DNA from 4 places in the Brevibacillus sp. genome. Region 1 is predicted to be linked to each of the others. Evidence: riboswitches for the same ligand, from Rfam matches in the RefSeq annotation. Region 1 holds a riboswitch; each other region holds the start of a gene.
The links. Region 1 has a riboswitch for cyclic di-GMP ahead of DEP07_RS08060 (GNAT family N-acetyltransferase). Riboswitches for the same ligand answer to the same signal wherever they lie in the genome.
Positions count from the first base shown of each region.

Region 2: another riboswitch for cyclic di-GMP. It lies ahead of DEP07_RS26265 (methyl-accepting chemotaxis protein); the one in region 1 lies ahead of DEP07_RS08060 (GNAT family N-acetyltransferase).
Region 3: another riboswitch for cyclic di-GMP. It lies ahead of ggt (gamma-glutamyltransferase); the one in region 1 lies ahead of DEP07_RS08060 (GNAT family N-acetyltransferase).
Region 4: another riboswitch for cyclic di-GMP. It lies ahead of DEP07_RS12680 (methyl-accepting chemotaxis protein); the one in region 1 lies ahead of DEP07_RS08060 (GNAT family N-acetyltransferase).

Region 1 is NZ_DOTK01000033.1:38,564-42,597, forward strand. Features, by position in the region: gene DEP07_RS08045 (AzlC family ABC transporter permease) at 1-200, opposite strand, end outside; gene DEP07_RS08050 (TrmB family transcriptional regulator) at 282-1,100, opposite strand; gene DEP07_RS08055 (hypothetical protein) at 1,206-1,388, opposite strand; cyclic di-GMP riboswitch class I at 1,583-1,666, shown strand; gene DEP07_RS08060 (GNAT family N-acetyltransferase) at 1,907-2,455, shown strand; gene DEP07_RS08065 (methyl-accepting chemotaxis protein) at 2,457-3,920, shown strand.
Region 2 is NZ_DOTK01000089.1:113,636-117,669, forward strand. Features, by position in the region: gene thrS (threonine--tRNA ligase) at 1-538, shown strand, start outside; gene DEP07_RS26265 (methyl-accepting chemotaxis protein) at 628-2,358, opposite strand; cyclic di-GMP riboswitch class II at 2,507-2,589, opposite strand; gene moaA (GTP 3',8-cyclase MoaA) at 2,778-3,803, shown strand.
Region 3 is NZ_DOTK01000049.1:260,968-265,001, reverse strand. Features, by position in the region: gene DEP07_RS16465 (methyl-accepting chemotaxis protein) at 1-514, opposite strand, end outside; gene ggt (gamma-glutamyltransferase) at 627-2,345, opposite strand; cyclic di-GMP riboswitch class I at 2,530-2,618, opposite strand; gene DEP07_RS16455 (SET domain-containing protein) at 2,865-3,482, shown strand; gene DEP07_RS16450 (glutamine--tRNA ligase/YqeY domain fusion protein) at 3,567-4,034, shown strand, end outside.
Region 4 is NZ_DOTK01000043.1:45,913-49,946, forward strand. Features, by position in the region: gene DEP07_RS12675 (methyl-accepting chemotaxis protein) at 210-1,667, shown strand; cyclic di-GMP riboswitch class I at 1,890-1,990, shown strand; gene DEP07_RS12680 (methyl-accepting chemotaxis protein) at 2,063-4,034, shown strand, end outside.

The sequences.
Region 1 (4,034 bases):
GTAATGATAATTCCTGTAGCCGAGCTGCCCGCCGCGATCATGCCTGCCGCGATGAACTGTGCAGAGCCTGCGTACAGCAAAATGCTCATCAAAGCAATTTCCATGATGCTCAGCCCAGCCGTCTTTTCCAGGACACCTGCCGCAAATCCGATGCTCAAATAACCGAGCAAGGTCGGAATGCAATCTTTGACCCCCTGCATGAAGCTTCCCTGATCTCTTGCGTTCGACAACGTTTCTACGTGCAGTTGCTCTCGCCCCACTGTTCTCCCTCTCTCTCTTTTTCACTGCTGGTTAAGAAAGCTTTTTCCCGTAACCACCTGGTAAAGATCCGGTTTGTTTCGCCAAAGCGTCTCGACTTTTTCCGGTCCCAGCACCTTTGTCACTTCTGCAAACATAATGTCGTGGCGAATGTACTCGACAGCCACCAAAACGAGAGCCGGGTCCTTCGTTTTGACGGCCCAGGCAGCCGTATTTGGCGCAAAATTGGCGATCAGGACTTCCTCCAAATCTCGCGCCACGATCGTGAGATGCCCGCCCATGCGCTCTTCTGCGACATCTGGCGCCATGTAGTCATGGTGATACGTCGTTCCCACCCGCGTCTGTGCTTGCCCAAACAGCACGGTAAAAACAGAAATGCCTGCCTCTGTGCACGCATCTACACTTTCCTGGATAGCCGGCACCTGCGGCTCCCAGATCGACAGCCATACTTCTCCTGTCGCCTGCTTGATCATTTGCCGCATCTCCGTCAGCACCAGTTCGTCGCCGCTGATCCGGCGAATCACATCGACTTCTTGCTCAGACTCCAAAGCGGACAAGCTTTTTTCCAAATAGTCGAAGGACTGCTCGAACTGTCCACGCAATCTGCGAATCAACTCTCTGGCCGCAAGCGGCGCGTAAGTCACAGGCTCTGAAGGCACCGTATAGACCGCCCCTTTTTCCAGCAGCTTGCCTATGACCTCGTAAATCATCGAGCGCGGTACGCCGGAGCGCTTGCTGATTTCGTATCCGGTAATCGGAGAATGCTTCAACAAGCCAATGTAAGCCTTGCACTCGTATTGGGAAAAACCGAGCTTTTGCAACTCTTTGTAAATGTCGTCCATATCGTCCTCTTTAGTCGTTAGTCTTATACTCACTATAATGCCTCTCCCGCCAAACATGCAACAAAAAAAGCCCTCGGCATTCGAGAGCTTTTTTCACACATGCTGTTAAGCGATTTCTTTCACTTTAATATAAGAAACGTTTCGCACATTGATGACGATGTCGTCGTACTGGAGCCATCCATCTTTCTGGTTGGCGACCATCTGGATGATCTCTTCCGGTTCTGTCGTCTCAATGCGGATCACTTCTCCCCCTGAAAAGTGAAATTCGATTGTTTTCGTCTCTGCCATCCTCTCATCCCTCCTCTTCTCTCTATCTTTATCGGATGGATGGTAAAATTTTGTTACGCTACTCTTACCGTTACCTTAATTCTGACTATTTTTATAAAGAATTGGTTATTTTTACCCTACCAAAACTTGACAAGACTGTTTCTTTTGGATTATATTTTGCATGATTCGACATGACTATACATTTTTCGCAAACTGAATGACAAAGGCAAAGTCATCGAAAGGTGGCGACGCAAAACCACGGGTCTAAAGTCTTCGACCATGACAGCCGGGTTGCCATACATCATGTGCGTAATTGTGCGATGATGGTGACTGAAGGCTGTTCCCGTGTGTGGAATGGCCTTTTTTGTGTGAAAAACGTCTCGACGTTTTTCAGGAAATTGGATGTGGCCGCTTGCGGTCAACAAAACGGTCATGGCCGTTTTGTGTGCAATCTCATAGAAAGGAGGCGCCAGTCCATCTATCAACAGTAAACTTGTACATGAAAAATCAAAAGAGAGATAAAAATGGAGTGGAGTATTATGTACAAACTGGTTGATTCAGTAGAGTCTTTGGCGAGTTTTCACCAAATCAAGGAGAGCGTTTGGACCTCCATGGGCTTTGAAATGGAATACGTCAAAAATGGTTCCGATGCTTATTTGCTATTGTCAGAAGATGACGAAGCAGGCGGTACTTTTGAATTTACGCCACATGAAAAATCTTCTGCTTTTCTCCGCGATTTGTTTCAGGACGTGTTGAGCGCCGATATGAAAGTGGTGGAAGTAGACAGTTTCGCCGTCTTGCCGAAATACCGCGGAAAACTGGGACGTTGGGGCGTTGCCCTCATGATCGATTATGCTGAAAAACACGGTTATACGCATGCAGTCGGTTTAGCAGACCCGGCTTTTTTTCAGTTGATTAATACAAAATACAACGTCAAAGCGACACAAGTGAAGGATATGGTCTATTACAAAGGGGCGAACGCCATCCCGACCATTTTTCACCTGCAGGAAGCCTATACAAGCAAGGACCATCCCGCATTTTCCTGGTATCAAACGCTTTGCAAACAAATAAAAGTTGAGGTTAGCTGACATGGAACTTTTACAAAGAAGAAATAATTGGGTCGTCATTGTTTTTGCAAGCATCATTACCGTGGTGCAAATCGTGAATCTCATCATGGGAGTGCCGATTTCCTTCGTCTTGACTGTGCTCGGTATTTTGTACGGAGTGCTGGCGCCGTTCGCGTATTTGTCCAATCGTCCGGCGTGGCGCGACAAAATGGCTCCATTCATGAAGTTTTTCAACTTCGCGGTAATCGGCATCTTCATGTTCATAATTACCGGGCTTGATCCTTGGCTGGTCAATATTATGACCATCATGTTCTTCGTAGCCGTCATGGGGATTTATCAGGACAGGCTGATCAACATTTTGACGATCGTGGCAGCGCTCGGGATCGTCACGTACTACTTCCTGACAAATGGCGAGGCGATTTTTTATACCTCCAATCCGGTTCATTTGATGTACTACCTGCTTACCTTCTGCTTCGTATCGGCAACAAGCATGATGCACGCGATATTCAACAACAGACTGCAACAGGAGAGCGAAGAACAGAAGCAGCAGGCGATCGCTTCCAAAGAATCGCTGCAACGCATTTTGGATCAGATCAACGAATCGCTCAGCTCTGTGCAGGAATACCAGGAGAATCTGAACAAGGTGACGGATGGCGTGAATGTCCGGGCAGTTGAAACCGTCGCTTCCCTTCAGGAAATCATGCGCTCCTTCTCTGTGCAAACCGACAACACAAACGAGCTGCGCCGCGAGATGGGCACGACCAATCTCCAGGTAGAAGACATGACCCGTTCTGTTACAGAGATGCACGATTACGTAGAATCGACGAAAGAAGCGACCAATGAAAGCGGCAAGCGCATCAATAACATCGGCAGCGACTTTGAACGCTTCATCAAGGACATCCAGGATACGAACCGACTGATTCAAGAGCTGAACAAAGAAACGGAATCGATTGAAAAAATCATCCAAACGATCTCCGATATTTCGGCACAGACCAACCTGCTCGCACTCAATGCCACCATCGAGGCGTCCAGAGCCGGTGAGCATGGCCGTGGCTTTGCCGTCGTAGCGGATGAAGTGCGCAAGCTGGCCGAGTCTTCCAAAGTATCCTCCGAATCGATCTCGACCTTGTTGATGACGATTCGCGAAAAAATGAAGCTCGTTTCCGACATGATCTCCGAGTCCCAGGTGTCTTTTGAAAAGAACAGCGAAGGCATTATGGAGGTCCAAGAAATGTTTACAAACGTGGACAACTACATGCACAACTTCGCGGAAAAAACCAAAAATCTGCAAGAGTTCATCGTCCACGTGCACAGCATGATCCAGGAAGTCAATGCAAAAGTCGAAGTCAACGCAGACATTACCGACAAGAACAAGGAAAGCCTCGAAGAAGTTCTCGTGCTCGTCTCTGACCAAAAAGAAGAGATCGTCAAAGTATCTGGCGGCTTCGAAAAGATCGAGCAACAAATTCGCGGCTTGAACACGTAAAAACCATTGGCAAAAATTCCACTGAAACTGTCCTCTTTTGAGGGCAGTTTTTTGCATTTATGGCAATAATGTTACCTAATTGTTACAACTGTGAACGAACCTCAACTTTTTTCC
Region 2 (4,034 bases), on a different contig from region 1:
CGGCGCTTTCTACGGTCCGAAGATCGACTTCCAAATTACCGACGCGTTGAAACGCCGCCACCAATGCGGAACGATCCAGCTCGACTTCCAGATGCCAGAGAAGTTTGACCTGACTTATATTGGCCAGGACAACGAGAAGCACCGTCCGGTTGTCTTGCACCGTGCGATGTACGGCTCGATGGAGCGCTTCATCGGCATCCTGATCGAGCACTATGCCGGGGCGTTCCCAGTATGGCTGACCCCGGTTCAGGCTCGCCTGATGAACATCAGCGAGGTACACATTCCTTATGCCGAGCAAGTCAAAGAAAAACTGCAACAAGCAGGAATCCGCGTGGAGCTGGATGCGCGCAACGAAAAAATCGGCTACAAAATCCGCGAAGCGCAAGTGCAAAAAATCCCGTACATGCTGGTCATCGGTGAAAAAGAGATGGCTGACGGCACACTGTCTGTTCGCAGACGCGGCGTAGGCGACGAAGGTGCCATGACTGTGGATGCCTTCGTGGAAAAAATCCGCGCTGAAATCAACGAAATGAAGTAAAAACAACAAAACGGTCATGAAAAAGGGCAGTCTCTTCCGCGATGAAGAGAACTGCCCTTTTTGCTTTTTTCGTGATTCGTGAAAGGAAATTACAGAGCGGATTCCAGGCGGGACAACAGGGAGACGACCTCGCTCGATGCCTCCTGGAGCAAGAGATACGTTTGCTGCGCTCCCGCCAGATCTTGAGCCTGGTACTGCTCGACGGCTTGCTTGGCGTAAGCATGAACCATCCGGTGCGGCTCCTCAAGCTTTTTGAAGATCGGATTGTTTCGCACTTGGGCAGACAACTCGCCATAGTACCAGTTCCCGAGACGGCATGTGTGGTGGGAGCCCATTTCGCTTGCGTTCAAGTGCTCCAAGCCCAAAAACATGTTGTAAATTTTCCATTTCCACAGAAGATGGTCGGTTTTTGCCACGCGGACGATGTCTTTCGAGCTGAGCTTGACGTTGATCGTAAAGAATGTTTTGCGGTAATCGTCCATTTTTCGGCTCAATTCCAAAATCAGCTGGGCCGTATCCTTGGCGATTTCCTGCGAATGCGCGCTCAAGTCAAAGATCGTGGAGTTGCGGCGGGCAATGTCCGTTACGGAAGAAGCCTGCTCCTCGGTCATGGCGGCAATTTGCGAGGTCGATTGGCTGATTTCCTGCATCGCGGTCACAATTTTGTTCAAGGCGACGTCAGCGTATTGGGCCTCACTCACACAGCGCTCAACCAGTTTGCCTGTATCGTCCATTTGCTGGGTCACCTGATTGGAGACATGCTGCAACGATGCCATATTGGTTGTAATTTGGCTGATTTGTTCTTTTGTATGCTCGGCCAATTTGCGAACTTCCGAGGCGACAACCGCGAAGCCGCGCCCCTGGTCGCCTGCCCGCGCAGCCTCGATACTGGCGTTGAGGGCGAGCAGATTCGTTTGCTCGGCGATTTCCCGAATAATATGCACGACATCCTGGGTCTGGTGAATCTCCTGATCGAGCTTGTTGACGCGGCCCATGACCTCTTCGAAGACGCGCCCGACTTGGCGGATGTCTCCCAGCGCGGCATTGATGATCTGCCTGCTCTGTTCTGCGGAGTGGACGGCATCGTCCGTTCCTTCCGCCACCTTGATAGCGTGGTTGGCCACTTCCTGAATGGAAGCGCTCATTTCTTCCGTAGCTGCTGTCACGCTGTGGCTTTCCTCAATTTGTTCGTCCATGCCCGAGATGAGCTGTTTGGTCGTATCGAGCTGTGTCATATGATTCAACATGTCGGAGATGCCGAACAAAAATGATTTGAACGTCTCTTCCATATATACTTCCACGATCAGTTGCTGATCGAACGCTGCCAGTTTTTGGACGGATGTGACCATTTGCATCATTTGATGCGGCTGATGGCTCCATTTTTCCATCAAGATCGATGTCATGATCTGAATCAACATATGATGAGCGGAGATAAAATGATCGGCTGTCAGATGAATGCGGCTGTGAACTTGTCCAATCACAATTCTCGTCTTCACGTATTCGTAATCCACATTCGCCTGCAGAAACTGTTCAAGATACAACTCCAATGTGTGTTTCAATTTTCCTAGTGTTGAGTGGTCGAGAATCAGTTTTTGCAATTGATCAACAGCCGTGATTGCGCCGTAAAATTGGTCGACAATCTTCGCTTTAAAGGGCGAAAGCGTTTCGGCAGCATTTTTGACATGGGCGAGCGTGTCTTGATCCACCCCTAAAAAGGACAAGCGCTCCTTTACTCGTTCTCCTACTTGATCGATGTCAGTCGTGTGAGAGGATTTTACGTACTCTGTCCATGGCTTTGTTTTCTTCGTAAAAAATGGCATGCAGACCTCCGGATTCTTTGCTTTTCTCTTTTTTAGTCGTTCGCTTCAAAACGGGGGAAGAGAGCATACGTCAATGGTGCTTTGGTGAGTGAATTGGCGATAGTGGACACGACAAATGTTCTGGGATAAAATAAACCGACCCTACAGCAATAATAGGGTCGGTTGCACTACTCACTCCCAGCCATTCAAGTGCCCACATACAAATCGCTGATCATCGCTTCCACTTTCAGTTATACAATTTCACAATATATAGTCATATTAGCTTATATTAATTGAAAAAGGGAATAGCAAAAATGAGCTATTTACACTTTCAAGCAAAATATTATGGTTTTGCATAGGAACAACCAGGCGAAAGTGCAGGAAAGCTATTACGCCCGATCGTGGATATGATACGCTAGGAAAAAGGAGAGTGACAGCCAATGCCAGAGCAGTCGCCACTCGTTGATACACGAAATCGCCCTCTCCGCGATTTGCGTATTTCCGTGACAGACAAATGCAATTTTCGTTGCAGATACTGCATGCCTGCGGAAATTTTTGGACCGGACTTTGAGTTTTTGCCGCAGCACAAGCTGCTTTCATTTGAAGAGATTGTTCGCCTGACCGACATTTTCGCCTCGCTTGGCGTCCAGAAAATCAGAATTACAGGTGGAGAGCCGCTCATGCGCAGAGGCTTGCCTGTGTTAATTGAAATGATAAAAAAAGTAGCAGGTATTCACGACATCGCTATGACCACCAACGGTTCGTTGCTCGTCCGCCACGCGCAGGCTCTGAAGGAAGCAGGACTTGACCGCGTGACAGTCAGTCTCGACAGTCTGGACAACGAGCGGTTCGGCACATTGAACGGCAGGGGCTATCCGGTAGAAGCCGTGCTGGACGGCATACGGGCGGCGGCTGAAGCAGGTCTTGGCGTGAAAATCAACATGGTCGTGCAGCGGGGAGTGAATGACCAAGATATTTTGCCGATGGCCAAATACTTCCGCGAGCAGGGGCATACTTTGCGCTTCATTGAATTTATGGATGTCGGAAACTCCAATGGCTGGAAGCTGGATCAGGTCGTGCCGTCCAGCGAAATCGTCGGCATGATTCACCAGGAGATGCCGCTTGTTCCGATCGAGGCAAATTACTTCGGGGAGGTCGCTTCGCGCTATCGCTACGAGGACGGGGATCAGGAGATCGGGCTGATTTCTTCTGTGACGCAAGCTTTTTGCTCCACCTGTACCCGCGCCAGGCTGTCCGCAGAGGGCAAAATGTACAACTGCTTGTTCGCTTCTGCGGGAGAAGACTTGCGCGAGCCGCTGCGAAACGGAGCGAGCGACGATGAGATCAGAGCGCAGATTCAGACGATCTGGAGCAAGCGCGATGAACGATATTCAGAAGAGCGGCTGGATGAGACGCCTGGCCTCGTAAAACGTCCCAAGGTGGAAATGTCGCACATTGGAGGATAGTGTGTGATAAGCCTTGACAAAGACAACTCTAACCTGTATCATGAATTGAGTGTATAAACACTTCATACTTCGAGAACAAGCAGAGGCGCCCAGCTTCTCACCTGCGTCGACGTCTTCCACGACTGTTGACAGGTAACTCTTATGCAAAGATCCTTGGATCTGATGAAATTGCTTAGGTGAGATATGTGCGGGCGCAGATGCGTTCGCACATTTTTGTTCCTTCTCGAAATT
Region 3 (4,034 bases), on a different contig from region 1:
TCAATACGCCGAGCGCTTCATTGTTTTTTCCTTTGACAGGGGAAGCGACAATGATCGAGCGATTGCCCGTAGTTTTGGCGACGAGGACATCGGAGTAGCTGGGCTTGCCCTGCATGCCGTCTTTGAAAAATTGCCGCTCGCCGAGGTCGATCCCGACGCTTTTCGGGAAGGTGTCAGCGGTTACTTTTCCGTCGCTTGAAATAAACGTATTGCCATCGTACAGCTTCATTTCTTCGGTAAACTTGCGGATAAACTCATTTTTGGCTGCCGCGTCGGCAGATTGAATATCAGAGGTGCGGGCCAGCACCTGAATTTCCGTCATGCGCCGATCGAGATACTGGTCCATAGCCATAGCTGTACTTGAAGTCAGGTCTACATAAGACGATTTTTGCTTATCGATCAAAATGGTTGAAAAGCTGTTTGTAATAAAAAAGGAAACGGCAGCAAGCGGGATGACCGCTACGGCAAGAAACCACAGGATCATTTTATTTCTGAGTTTGTTGAAAAAAGACATAGGCTCTCCACTCCTAATTGGTGGTTGATTCAACTGCGCGAGGCAAGGAACGCTGCCCGCACAGAGTAGACACAGCCAGACTGCTGAGAAGATTCAGCAGCCTGACCATCAGTTAATATCCCATTGCCGCGCCTTCCCCGCGAGGGTCTGCGCCGCCGAACTTCACGTTCGTTTGCGGATCGATCAAAATGGCGCCGGATTGTCCCATCGCATCTGTATAGGCTGCTTCCAGCTTTTCAACCGGATGTCCGCGCTTCACGAGTTCGTCCAACACTTCCTGTGGAATCCGGCTTTCGACTTTCAAATTGTTGGAGGCGGAGCCCCAGTTGCGTCCGTGCAGCCATCTTGGAGCTTCGATCGCATCCTGTACGCTGAAACCGAAGTCGACAATACGCGTTACGAGAGCCGCTTGCGTTTGTGGCTGTCCTTCGCCGCCTTGTGTTCCGTAAAGCAGGTAAGGCTTGTCCCCTTTGAAGAGCATGGCAGGGTTAATCGTATGGAAGGTGCGCTTTCCAGGCTCCAGGTGGTTAATGTGTTTCGGATCGAGAGAGAAGTAGCTTCCACGGTTTTGCAACAGGACGCCAGTGTCTTTCGCTACGATACCGGAACCCCAGTCAAAATAGTGGCTCTGGATGATCGAAACGGCGTTGCCGTCCTTGTCCACGACGCCAAACCAAGTAGTGTCCCCTTTTGGATCGAGCGGCTCTACTGCTTTTGCCGCTTGCTTCATATCGATGCGTGCTGCCAAATCTTTGCCGTGTTGCTTGGACAACAGCTCGTCCACCGGAATGTCGACGAAAGCAGGGTCTGTCAGCCATTTGTCACGGTCGGCAAAAGCTTGCTTGGTGGCTTCTACAATCGTGTGGTAGTAGTCCGGCGTCCCTTCGCCCATGCTCTTGAGGTCGAAGTTGTTCAACACGTTCAAGATCGAGAGCGAAGCCATGCCCTGGGAGTTGGGCGGTACGTTGTAAGCCTTGTAGCCGCGGTAGTCGACTGTAATCGGTTCTGCCCATGTGGAGGTGTGTTTTTCAAAGTCTTTCAAGGTGAGCAGCCCGCCGTTTTTCTGCATATCCGCTACGATTTTTTTGGCGACTTCGCCTTTGTAAAATCCGTCTGCTCCTTTTTTCGCAATGATTTGCAAAGTTTTGGCCAGGTCCTTTTGCTTGAGGATTTCGCCAGGCGCATACGGCTCTCCGTTCGGCTTCAGGAAGGTTTTGCGGAACCCTTCAAAGCGCTGGAGGTTTTTCAAATCGTTATCGTTCGGATCGATGGCGTATTTTGTCCAATAAACCTGGTTCGGTGAGACGGGATATCCATTTTCAGCGTATCCGATCGCCGGTTCGAGCAGCCTGTGCCACGGAAGCTTGTTGTTGCCCATGCTTTTGTGCGCGTAGTTGTACGCTTCCCACCAGCCGGAAACAACGCCTGGCACCGTATTGGCAGACTCGTAGCCGCGGGAAGGGATTTTTTCGTAGCCTTTGCCTTTGTAGTAGTCGATCGTTGCTTTTTCGCCAGCTCGTCCGCTGCCGTTCAGCGCTTTCAGTTCCTTGGTCTTGGCGTTGTAGATGAGCCAGAAGTTATCTCCGCCGATCGTTGTGTAATGCGGGTAGACGACGGCGAGAGTAGAAGCGGCGGTGATGGCGGCATCTACAGCGTTGCCGCCGTCTTCCAATGTTTTCAGGGCTGCTGCTGTAGCCAGATAGTGTGGTGTTGTTACCATTGCGTTTGGCGACATTGATGTTGGCCGATTAGCTGCTTGAACCGGAGACAGGGTTGCCAGGCCGATTGCAGTAGTCAATGCGACAGTAGAAAGTTTCTTCCAGAATGACATCGTATGAAGCCTCCTTGTATGTTTGATGAACGATTCCAACAATCCGACAGCTTTTCGCAGCCTCACCTCCTTAACTGAAAATGAATATTTTTACACATAAATACATAAATGGACAAAAATAGACAATTGTTGCGCAAAAAAAGACCAATGATATAGGATCATTGGTCTTGTCCTACACCAATACTTCGGTAGCTGGCTGGCATGCCCGCTTGTGCGGAGGTAGCCCCTCTAGCTTTGCGTCGCCGGATTTCCCCGGGTTTGCCGTTTCGATATCAATGGGTAACGCATCCAGTTGATAATAGAAAACTGATTCAATTGTTACAGGAAAATTTTCCTAATCATCCGTTTGTCAATAATATAGACTATTTGTCGATTGGGGTAAATAAGAAAAATTTTTTTAATCTAGAAAAAAAGGGAGGAACAGGGAGTTGTGCGTTTTTCCCGACATTCACACACCACTATTGGCCGAACTGCTTATGATGGTAAAAACGCACATTTGCCAAGGAGTGAATCAAGGCCATGATGCATCCCGATACGGAGCTTCGCTATATCAACGATGAAATCGGGTACGGTGTTTTTGCGACAAAATTGATCCCGAAAGGCACGATTGTCTGGGCACAGGATGACCTGGATCAGGTATTGGACCCGGCATATGTGGAAAAACTGGACCCATTGAGAAAGCAGGATGTGCAGAAGTATTCCTTCAAAAATCAGTTTGGAAAATACATCTTGTGCTGGGATAAGGCCCGATTTGTGAACCACAGCTTCCATGCGACCTGCGTGGCGACGATGTACGACTTGGAGCTGGCTGCCAGAGACATTTTGCCGGGGGAAGAGCTGACCGATGATTACGGTACGCTGAATCTGGATGAACCGTTTGATTGCTTGCCGGAGCCGGGCACGAATCGATCGCGGGTGATGCCTGATGACTTGCTGCGCTATTATCGGCAGTGGGATGAGGTTGCAGCTGAAGCTTTCGCCCGGTTCAATCATGTTGAACAGCCGCTGCTCCACCTGGTTCGACCCAAGCATTTGAAAATTATTCGCGGCATAACCGAGCAGCGTCGTTCCCTCGACTCTATCATTTCGTTGTACTGCCAGCCGCAATCCCAATGGCAAAAAGAGCAGGAATGGTAGAGACAGCGGGCCGGACAACGGCCCGATTTTGTTGAACTCTGGGAAGAGAATCAGTATTATGGAATGTAAAGGTGAAGTGAAAGGTTGATTTCATTGGAAAACAAGGTAGCGTCATCCAATTTTATCCGCAATATCGTGATTGACGACTTGCAAGAAGGCAAGGTCAAGGAAGTCATTACCCGCTTTCCGCCGGAACCGAACGGGTATCTTCATATTGGACATGCAAAAGCCATCTGCCTCAACTTTGAGCTGGCAAGCGAGTTCAAAGGAAAGGCCCACCTCCGTTTTGACGATACCAATCCGGTGAAAGAAGACACAGAGTACGTGGAAGCAATCAAAACAGATGTACAGTGGCTCGGCTTTGAATGGGACGGGCTGTTTTTTGCATCGGATTACTTTGAAGAAATGTACAAGCGTGCGGTGTTGCTGATCCAAAAGGGCAAAGCCTACGTGGATGATTTGCCTGCCGAAGAAATGCGCAAGCTGCGCGGAACTTTGACAGAACCAGGGGTAGACAGCCCGTTCCGCAACCGCTCTGTGGAGGAAAACCTC
Region 4 (4,034 bases), on a different contig from region 1:
TCTTTCGTTATCATAGAAGAGAACACCTATCTGTTTTGGAGGTTTTGCTGGAAACCAAAATTCTACCAAAAACAGACGGTGTTTTTCTATTTTTTTCTCGAAAGTTGGGAAAATTGCCTCAGATTATCGGTTGCATAGCGGAAAGGAGGCTCACAGCTACTCATTCATCCATCTTTTCCATACTTCTAAGATGAAGAGGAAGGTGCCATGTGGATCAAAAAACATTGATTACCAAGCAGCGCAATAAAATTGTCATTTGCATTGGATGGCTTATGGTAGTACTGCAAGTAGCGATCGATATAACACGAGGTTTAAGCCTTGCTTTTGTCATTCAGTGGTTCGTGTTTGCCGGGATTTGTTTGCTGCTGATGTGGATGAACCGCGCAGCGAAAACCATTTTGCTCATTCCGTATGTCTTGGTTGGCGTCCTTTCTCTTATTTGTGTTATGCATTTGCTTACTTTTCCCCGGACAGCCGAGAGGAGTATGCTAAATTTGTTCGAGTACCTCGCTCTTGTATCTCTTTATCCCAACTATCGCCCTGTTATTGCGATGTCAGTTGTAGCCATCATTACTGCGAATCTAGGTCAATATCTGAATGTTTATGCAGATGCAAATAATGTTCCGCTCGTCGTGGTTGCCATCATCACGATCTATGTCGCAAAGCTTAACGAGAACGTGTATTTGCAAGCGGAAAGCCGGCATAAGGAAACGCTGTTTGCTAAACAGCAAATCGAGCAAATTTTTGGTAAGGTGTTACATTCGGTGGAGACGCTTAAACAATTCAGCTTGTCGCTAAAAGATAATGTCCTTTTTACGGAACGCGTCTCTCGGGAAGTATTGACGTCTTTTTCCGAGGTGGCTAAAGGCGTGCAACTGCAGGCAGCAAGTGTCGGCGATATCTCCAACTCCGTACAAGATTCAAATCATGGAGTTCAGCGAGTAGCCGCCAGTTCGCAGCGCATGAAAGATTTAACATTAGCGACTGTGAAGGTAACGGAAGAAGGAAATGAACAGGTGTCGACGCTAACGAAACAAATGGCTCATATCAGTACGATCATCGATAAAACCGTGACGTTGATGAACGAGCTTCATGAACGAAATCAGCAAATCGGTTCTGTTCTTTCCAAGATTAGCGAGATCTCCAACCAAACCAACCTGCTGGCCTTGAATGCTGCCATCGAAGCAGCGCGTGCGGGAGAGCACGGGCGGGGTTTTGCCGTGGTTTCTGATGAAGTGAGGAAGCTGGCTGTCCATTCACAGCAATCGACGGAAGAAATAGCAGGCATATTGGTGGATATCCAAAATAAGACAAGCGACCTTGCCAAGCAAATCATTACCGGACAAGCCGCTGTTGTAGACAGTCAAAACGCTGCGCAGCACACAGAATCCATACTAAAACAAATTACAAATAACGCGAATAGCGTTGTGATTCAAGCGGGCGAGGTTGAGACGCTCATTCATGCGTTGGAGAATGGCTCGCTGCGGATTGTGGATGAAATCACCCAGATTTATAGCGTAACGGAACAATCGAGTGCGTCTGTAGAGCAAGTATTGGCGAGTGTAGACGAACAAACAGAACGGATTGAACAAATTGTGGCAAGCTTTAGAGAGTTGGAGCTGCTTACCGATACGTTAAGCAGCTTGGCTGTGGAGTCTGGGAAGTAGCTATGATCTGATAGCATCCCCTTTAAGTAGACATGGTGTGAAAAGCGCACAATGGTTTACTTGGAGGGGCTTTTTTGTAATTTTATGCAAGAAAAGTAGTTTAGCTATCAAACAAATCGGGTAAAGATTTCGTGTGGAAAAAAATCCAAGGCATTATTTGAAAGTTAACCCACATTTTTACTTTCGTGTGCTATAGTAAATTTATAAACAAAATACGACAAAAAATGACAAAGGCAAACCTGTTGAAAGGCAGGGACGCAAAGCCACGGGTCTAAGGCAAGCAGATTGCATTTCTCTGCTGCTACGATAGCCGGGTTGCCATGCCGAACGCAAAAAGGCTGTCCGGGTGGCAGTCTTTTTTGTTGTGAAAAAAAGGATAGGAGGTACACCGTGTGATGGAATCAAGTCTAAAGAAAAAGTTAATTGTCGTTATGTGCCTGCTTTTGATCATCAGCTTGGGCACGGTATGCGGGGCCAGCTACTACAGCTCTTCGCAATTGCTATCATCGAGCCTGGACAAAGAAGCGGAACTGACAGCCAGCAATCTATCCATCCGTATCGACAGCTTCTTCCAGGAAAAAATCGGAATCGTGGAAACAGTCGGGGAGATGATGTCCTCAGACAACAATTTCGAGCATGACTTGAGGCTGATTCAGGAAGCGCAAAAGAAAAACCCTGAGTTTGAAACGTTTTTCTTTTCCTATGACTTGAGCGGCAAAAAGGTCATCAACTTCAAAGGAGAGGAAACCAATCCTTCCGACCGTCCGCATTTTCAGGAAGCAGGAAAAGGCGAAGGGAAAATCATCGTATCCGAGCCGGTTGTTTCCCAACGGACAGGCAATAACATTGTGACGGTCATTTTGCCATTGATGAAAGACAACCGCCAATACGGCTATGTCGGCTCTACTATCCCAATCAATGAGATTCAAAAAACGGTTTCCGAAGAGAAATTCGGGCACAGCGGCTATGCTTTTCTCGTCAGCAAAAAAGGAACGTATATCTGGCATCCGAATAGCGAGTTTATTTTGAAGCAATCCGTGCTGGAAAGCGACATTCCTGAGCTGAAAACGGCATTTGAAGCGACGCAGCAAGGCGGGCATGGAATTATTCAATACCAGCAGGAGCAAACGGCGCAGTTCTCCTCGTACGCATCGACGAAACTGAACTGGGGCGTATTCATCACGGCTCCGGTCAAAGATTTGCACGCTCCGGTAAATGAGCTGTCGATCAAGCTGCTTGCGATTTCACTGGTTGTGTTGGCGCTCGGGATCATTTTCGTATACTGGCTGTCTGTTCGCCTGGTGAAACCGATTCAGCGTCTGAACCAAGTGGTCAATGTGGTGGCGCAAGGGAATCTCACGCAGACCGTTACGGTAGACGGCAAGGATGAGCTTGCGGTGCTTTCCCGTGACTTCAACCAGACTGTTGCGCACTTGAAAGGTCTGATTGAGGGGGTATCGCAATCTTCCGAGCAGGTGCTGCGCTTTACTCAGGAAGTATCGGCAGGCATTGAGCATGCGACGGAAAACGTCAATCGCATCGGGCAATCGATCAATCAAATTGCAGGCGGAGCGGAAGCGCAGGCGACCAGCTCCAAAGATGTCGCGCTGTCCATGAATGATATGGCAGCAGGGATCGTGAAAATCGCCGAGACATCTGCGCATGTTTCCGAGGCGGCGCGCGAGGCTTCGGAACAGGCTGAGCAAGGAACGACTGTCGTGGAGCAGGCGGTGCGGCAAATGGGCAGCATCGGCGAAGGAACAACCAAAGCAACTGAGGCCATCGAACGTTTGAACAGCCGCTCCAAGGAAATCGAAGGGATTCTCGATACGATCAGCCAGTTGACGTCGCAAATCAACCTGCTCGCTCTCAATGCGTCGATTGAGGCTGCGCGGGCTGGCGAGCATGGACGAGGCTTTGCCGTCGTGGCCGGAGAAGTGAAAAATCTCGCTCACCAATCCGAGGAATCGGCTGCGAAAATAGCGACACTGATTCACGAAATCCAACAGGATACCCGTCATGCCGTCGAAGTGATGAACACAGGCAACCGCGAAGCGCACGAAGGAATCACGATGATTGAAGAAGTCCGGGAAATTTTTGCGCATATTTTGGAGTCTTCCCGCAATGTTGCTGCCCATATTTTGGAGGTGTCAGCAGCATCGGAAGAAATGTCCGCAGGCTCCGAGCAGGTGAGCGCCTCGGTGGATGAAATGCATCACATCGCGAAGCTCGCTACTTCTGATGCCCAAAAGGTTGTGGAGGCAACAGCCGAGCAGCTTCAGGCCATTCAAGATATCGCCCGTTCCGTCGAGCATTTGAACGCCGTGACGGAAGAACTGCAACAAGGGGTTGGCAAGTTTAGCCTGT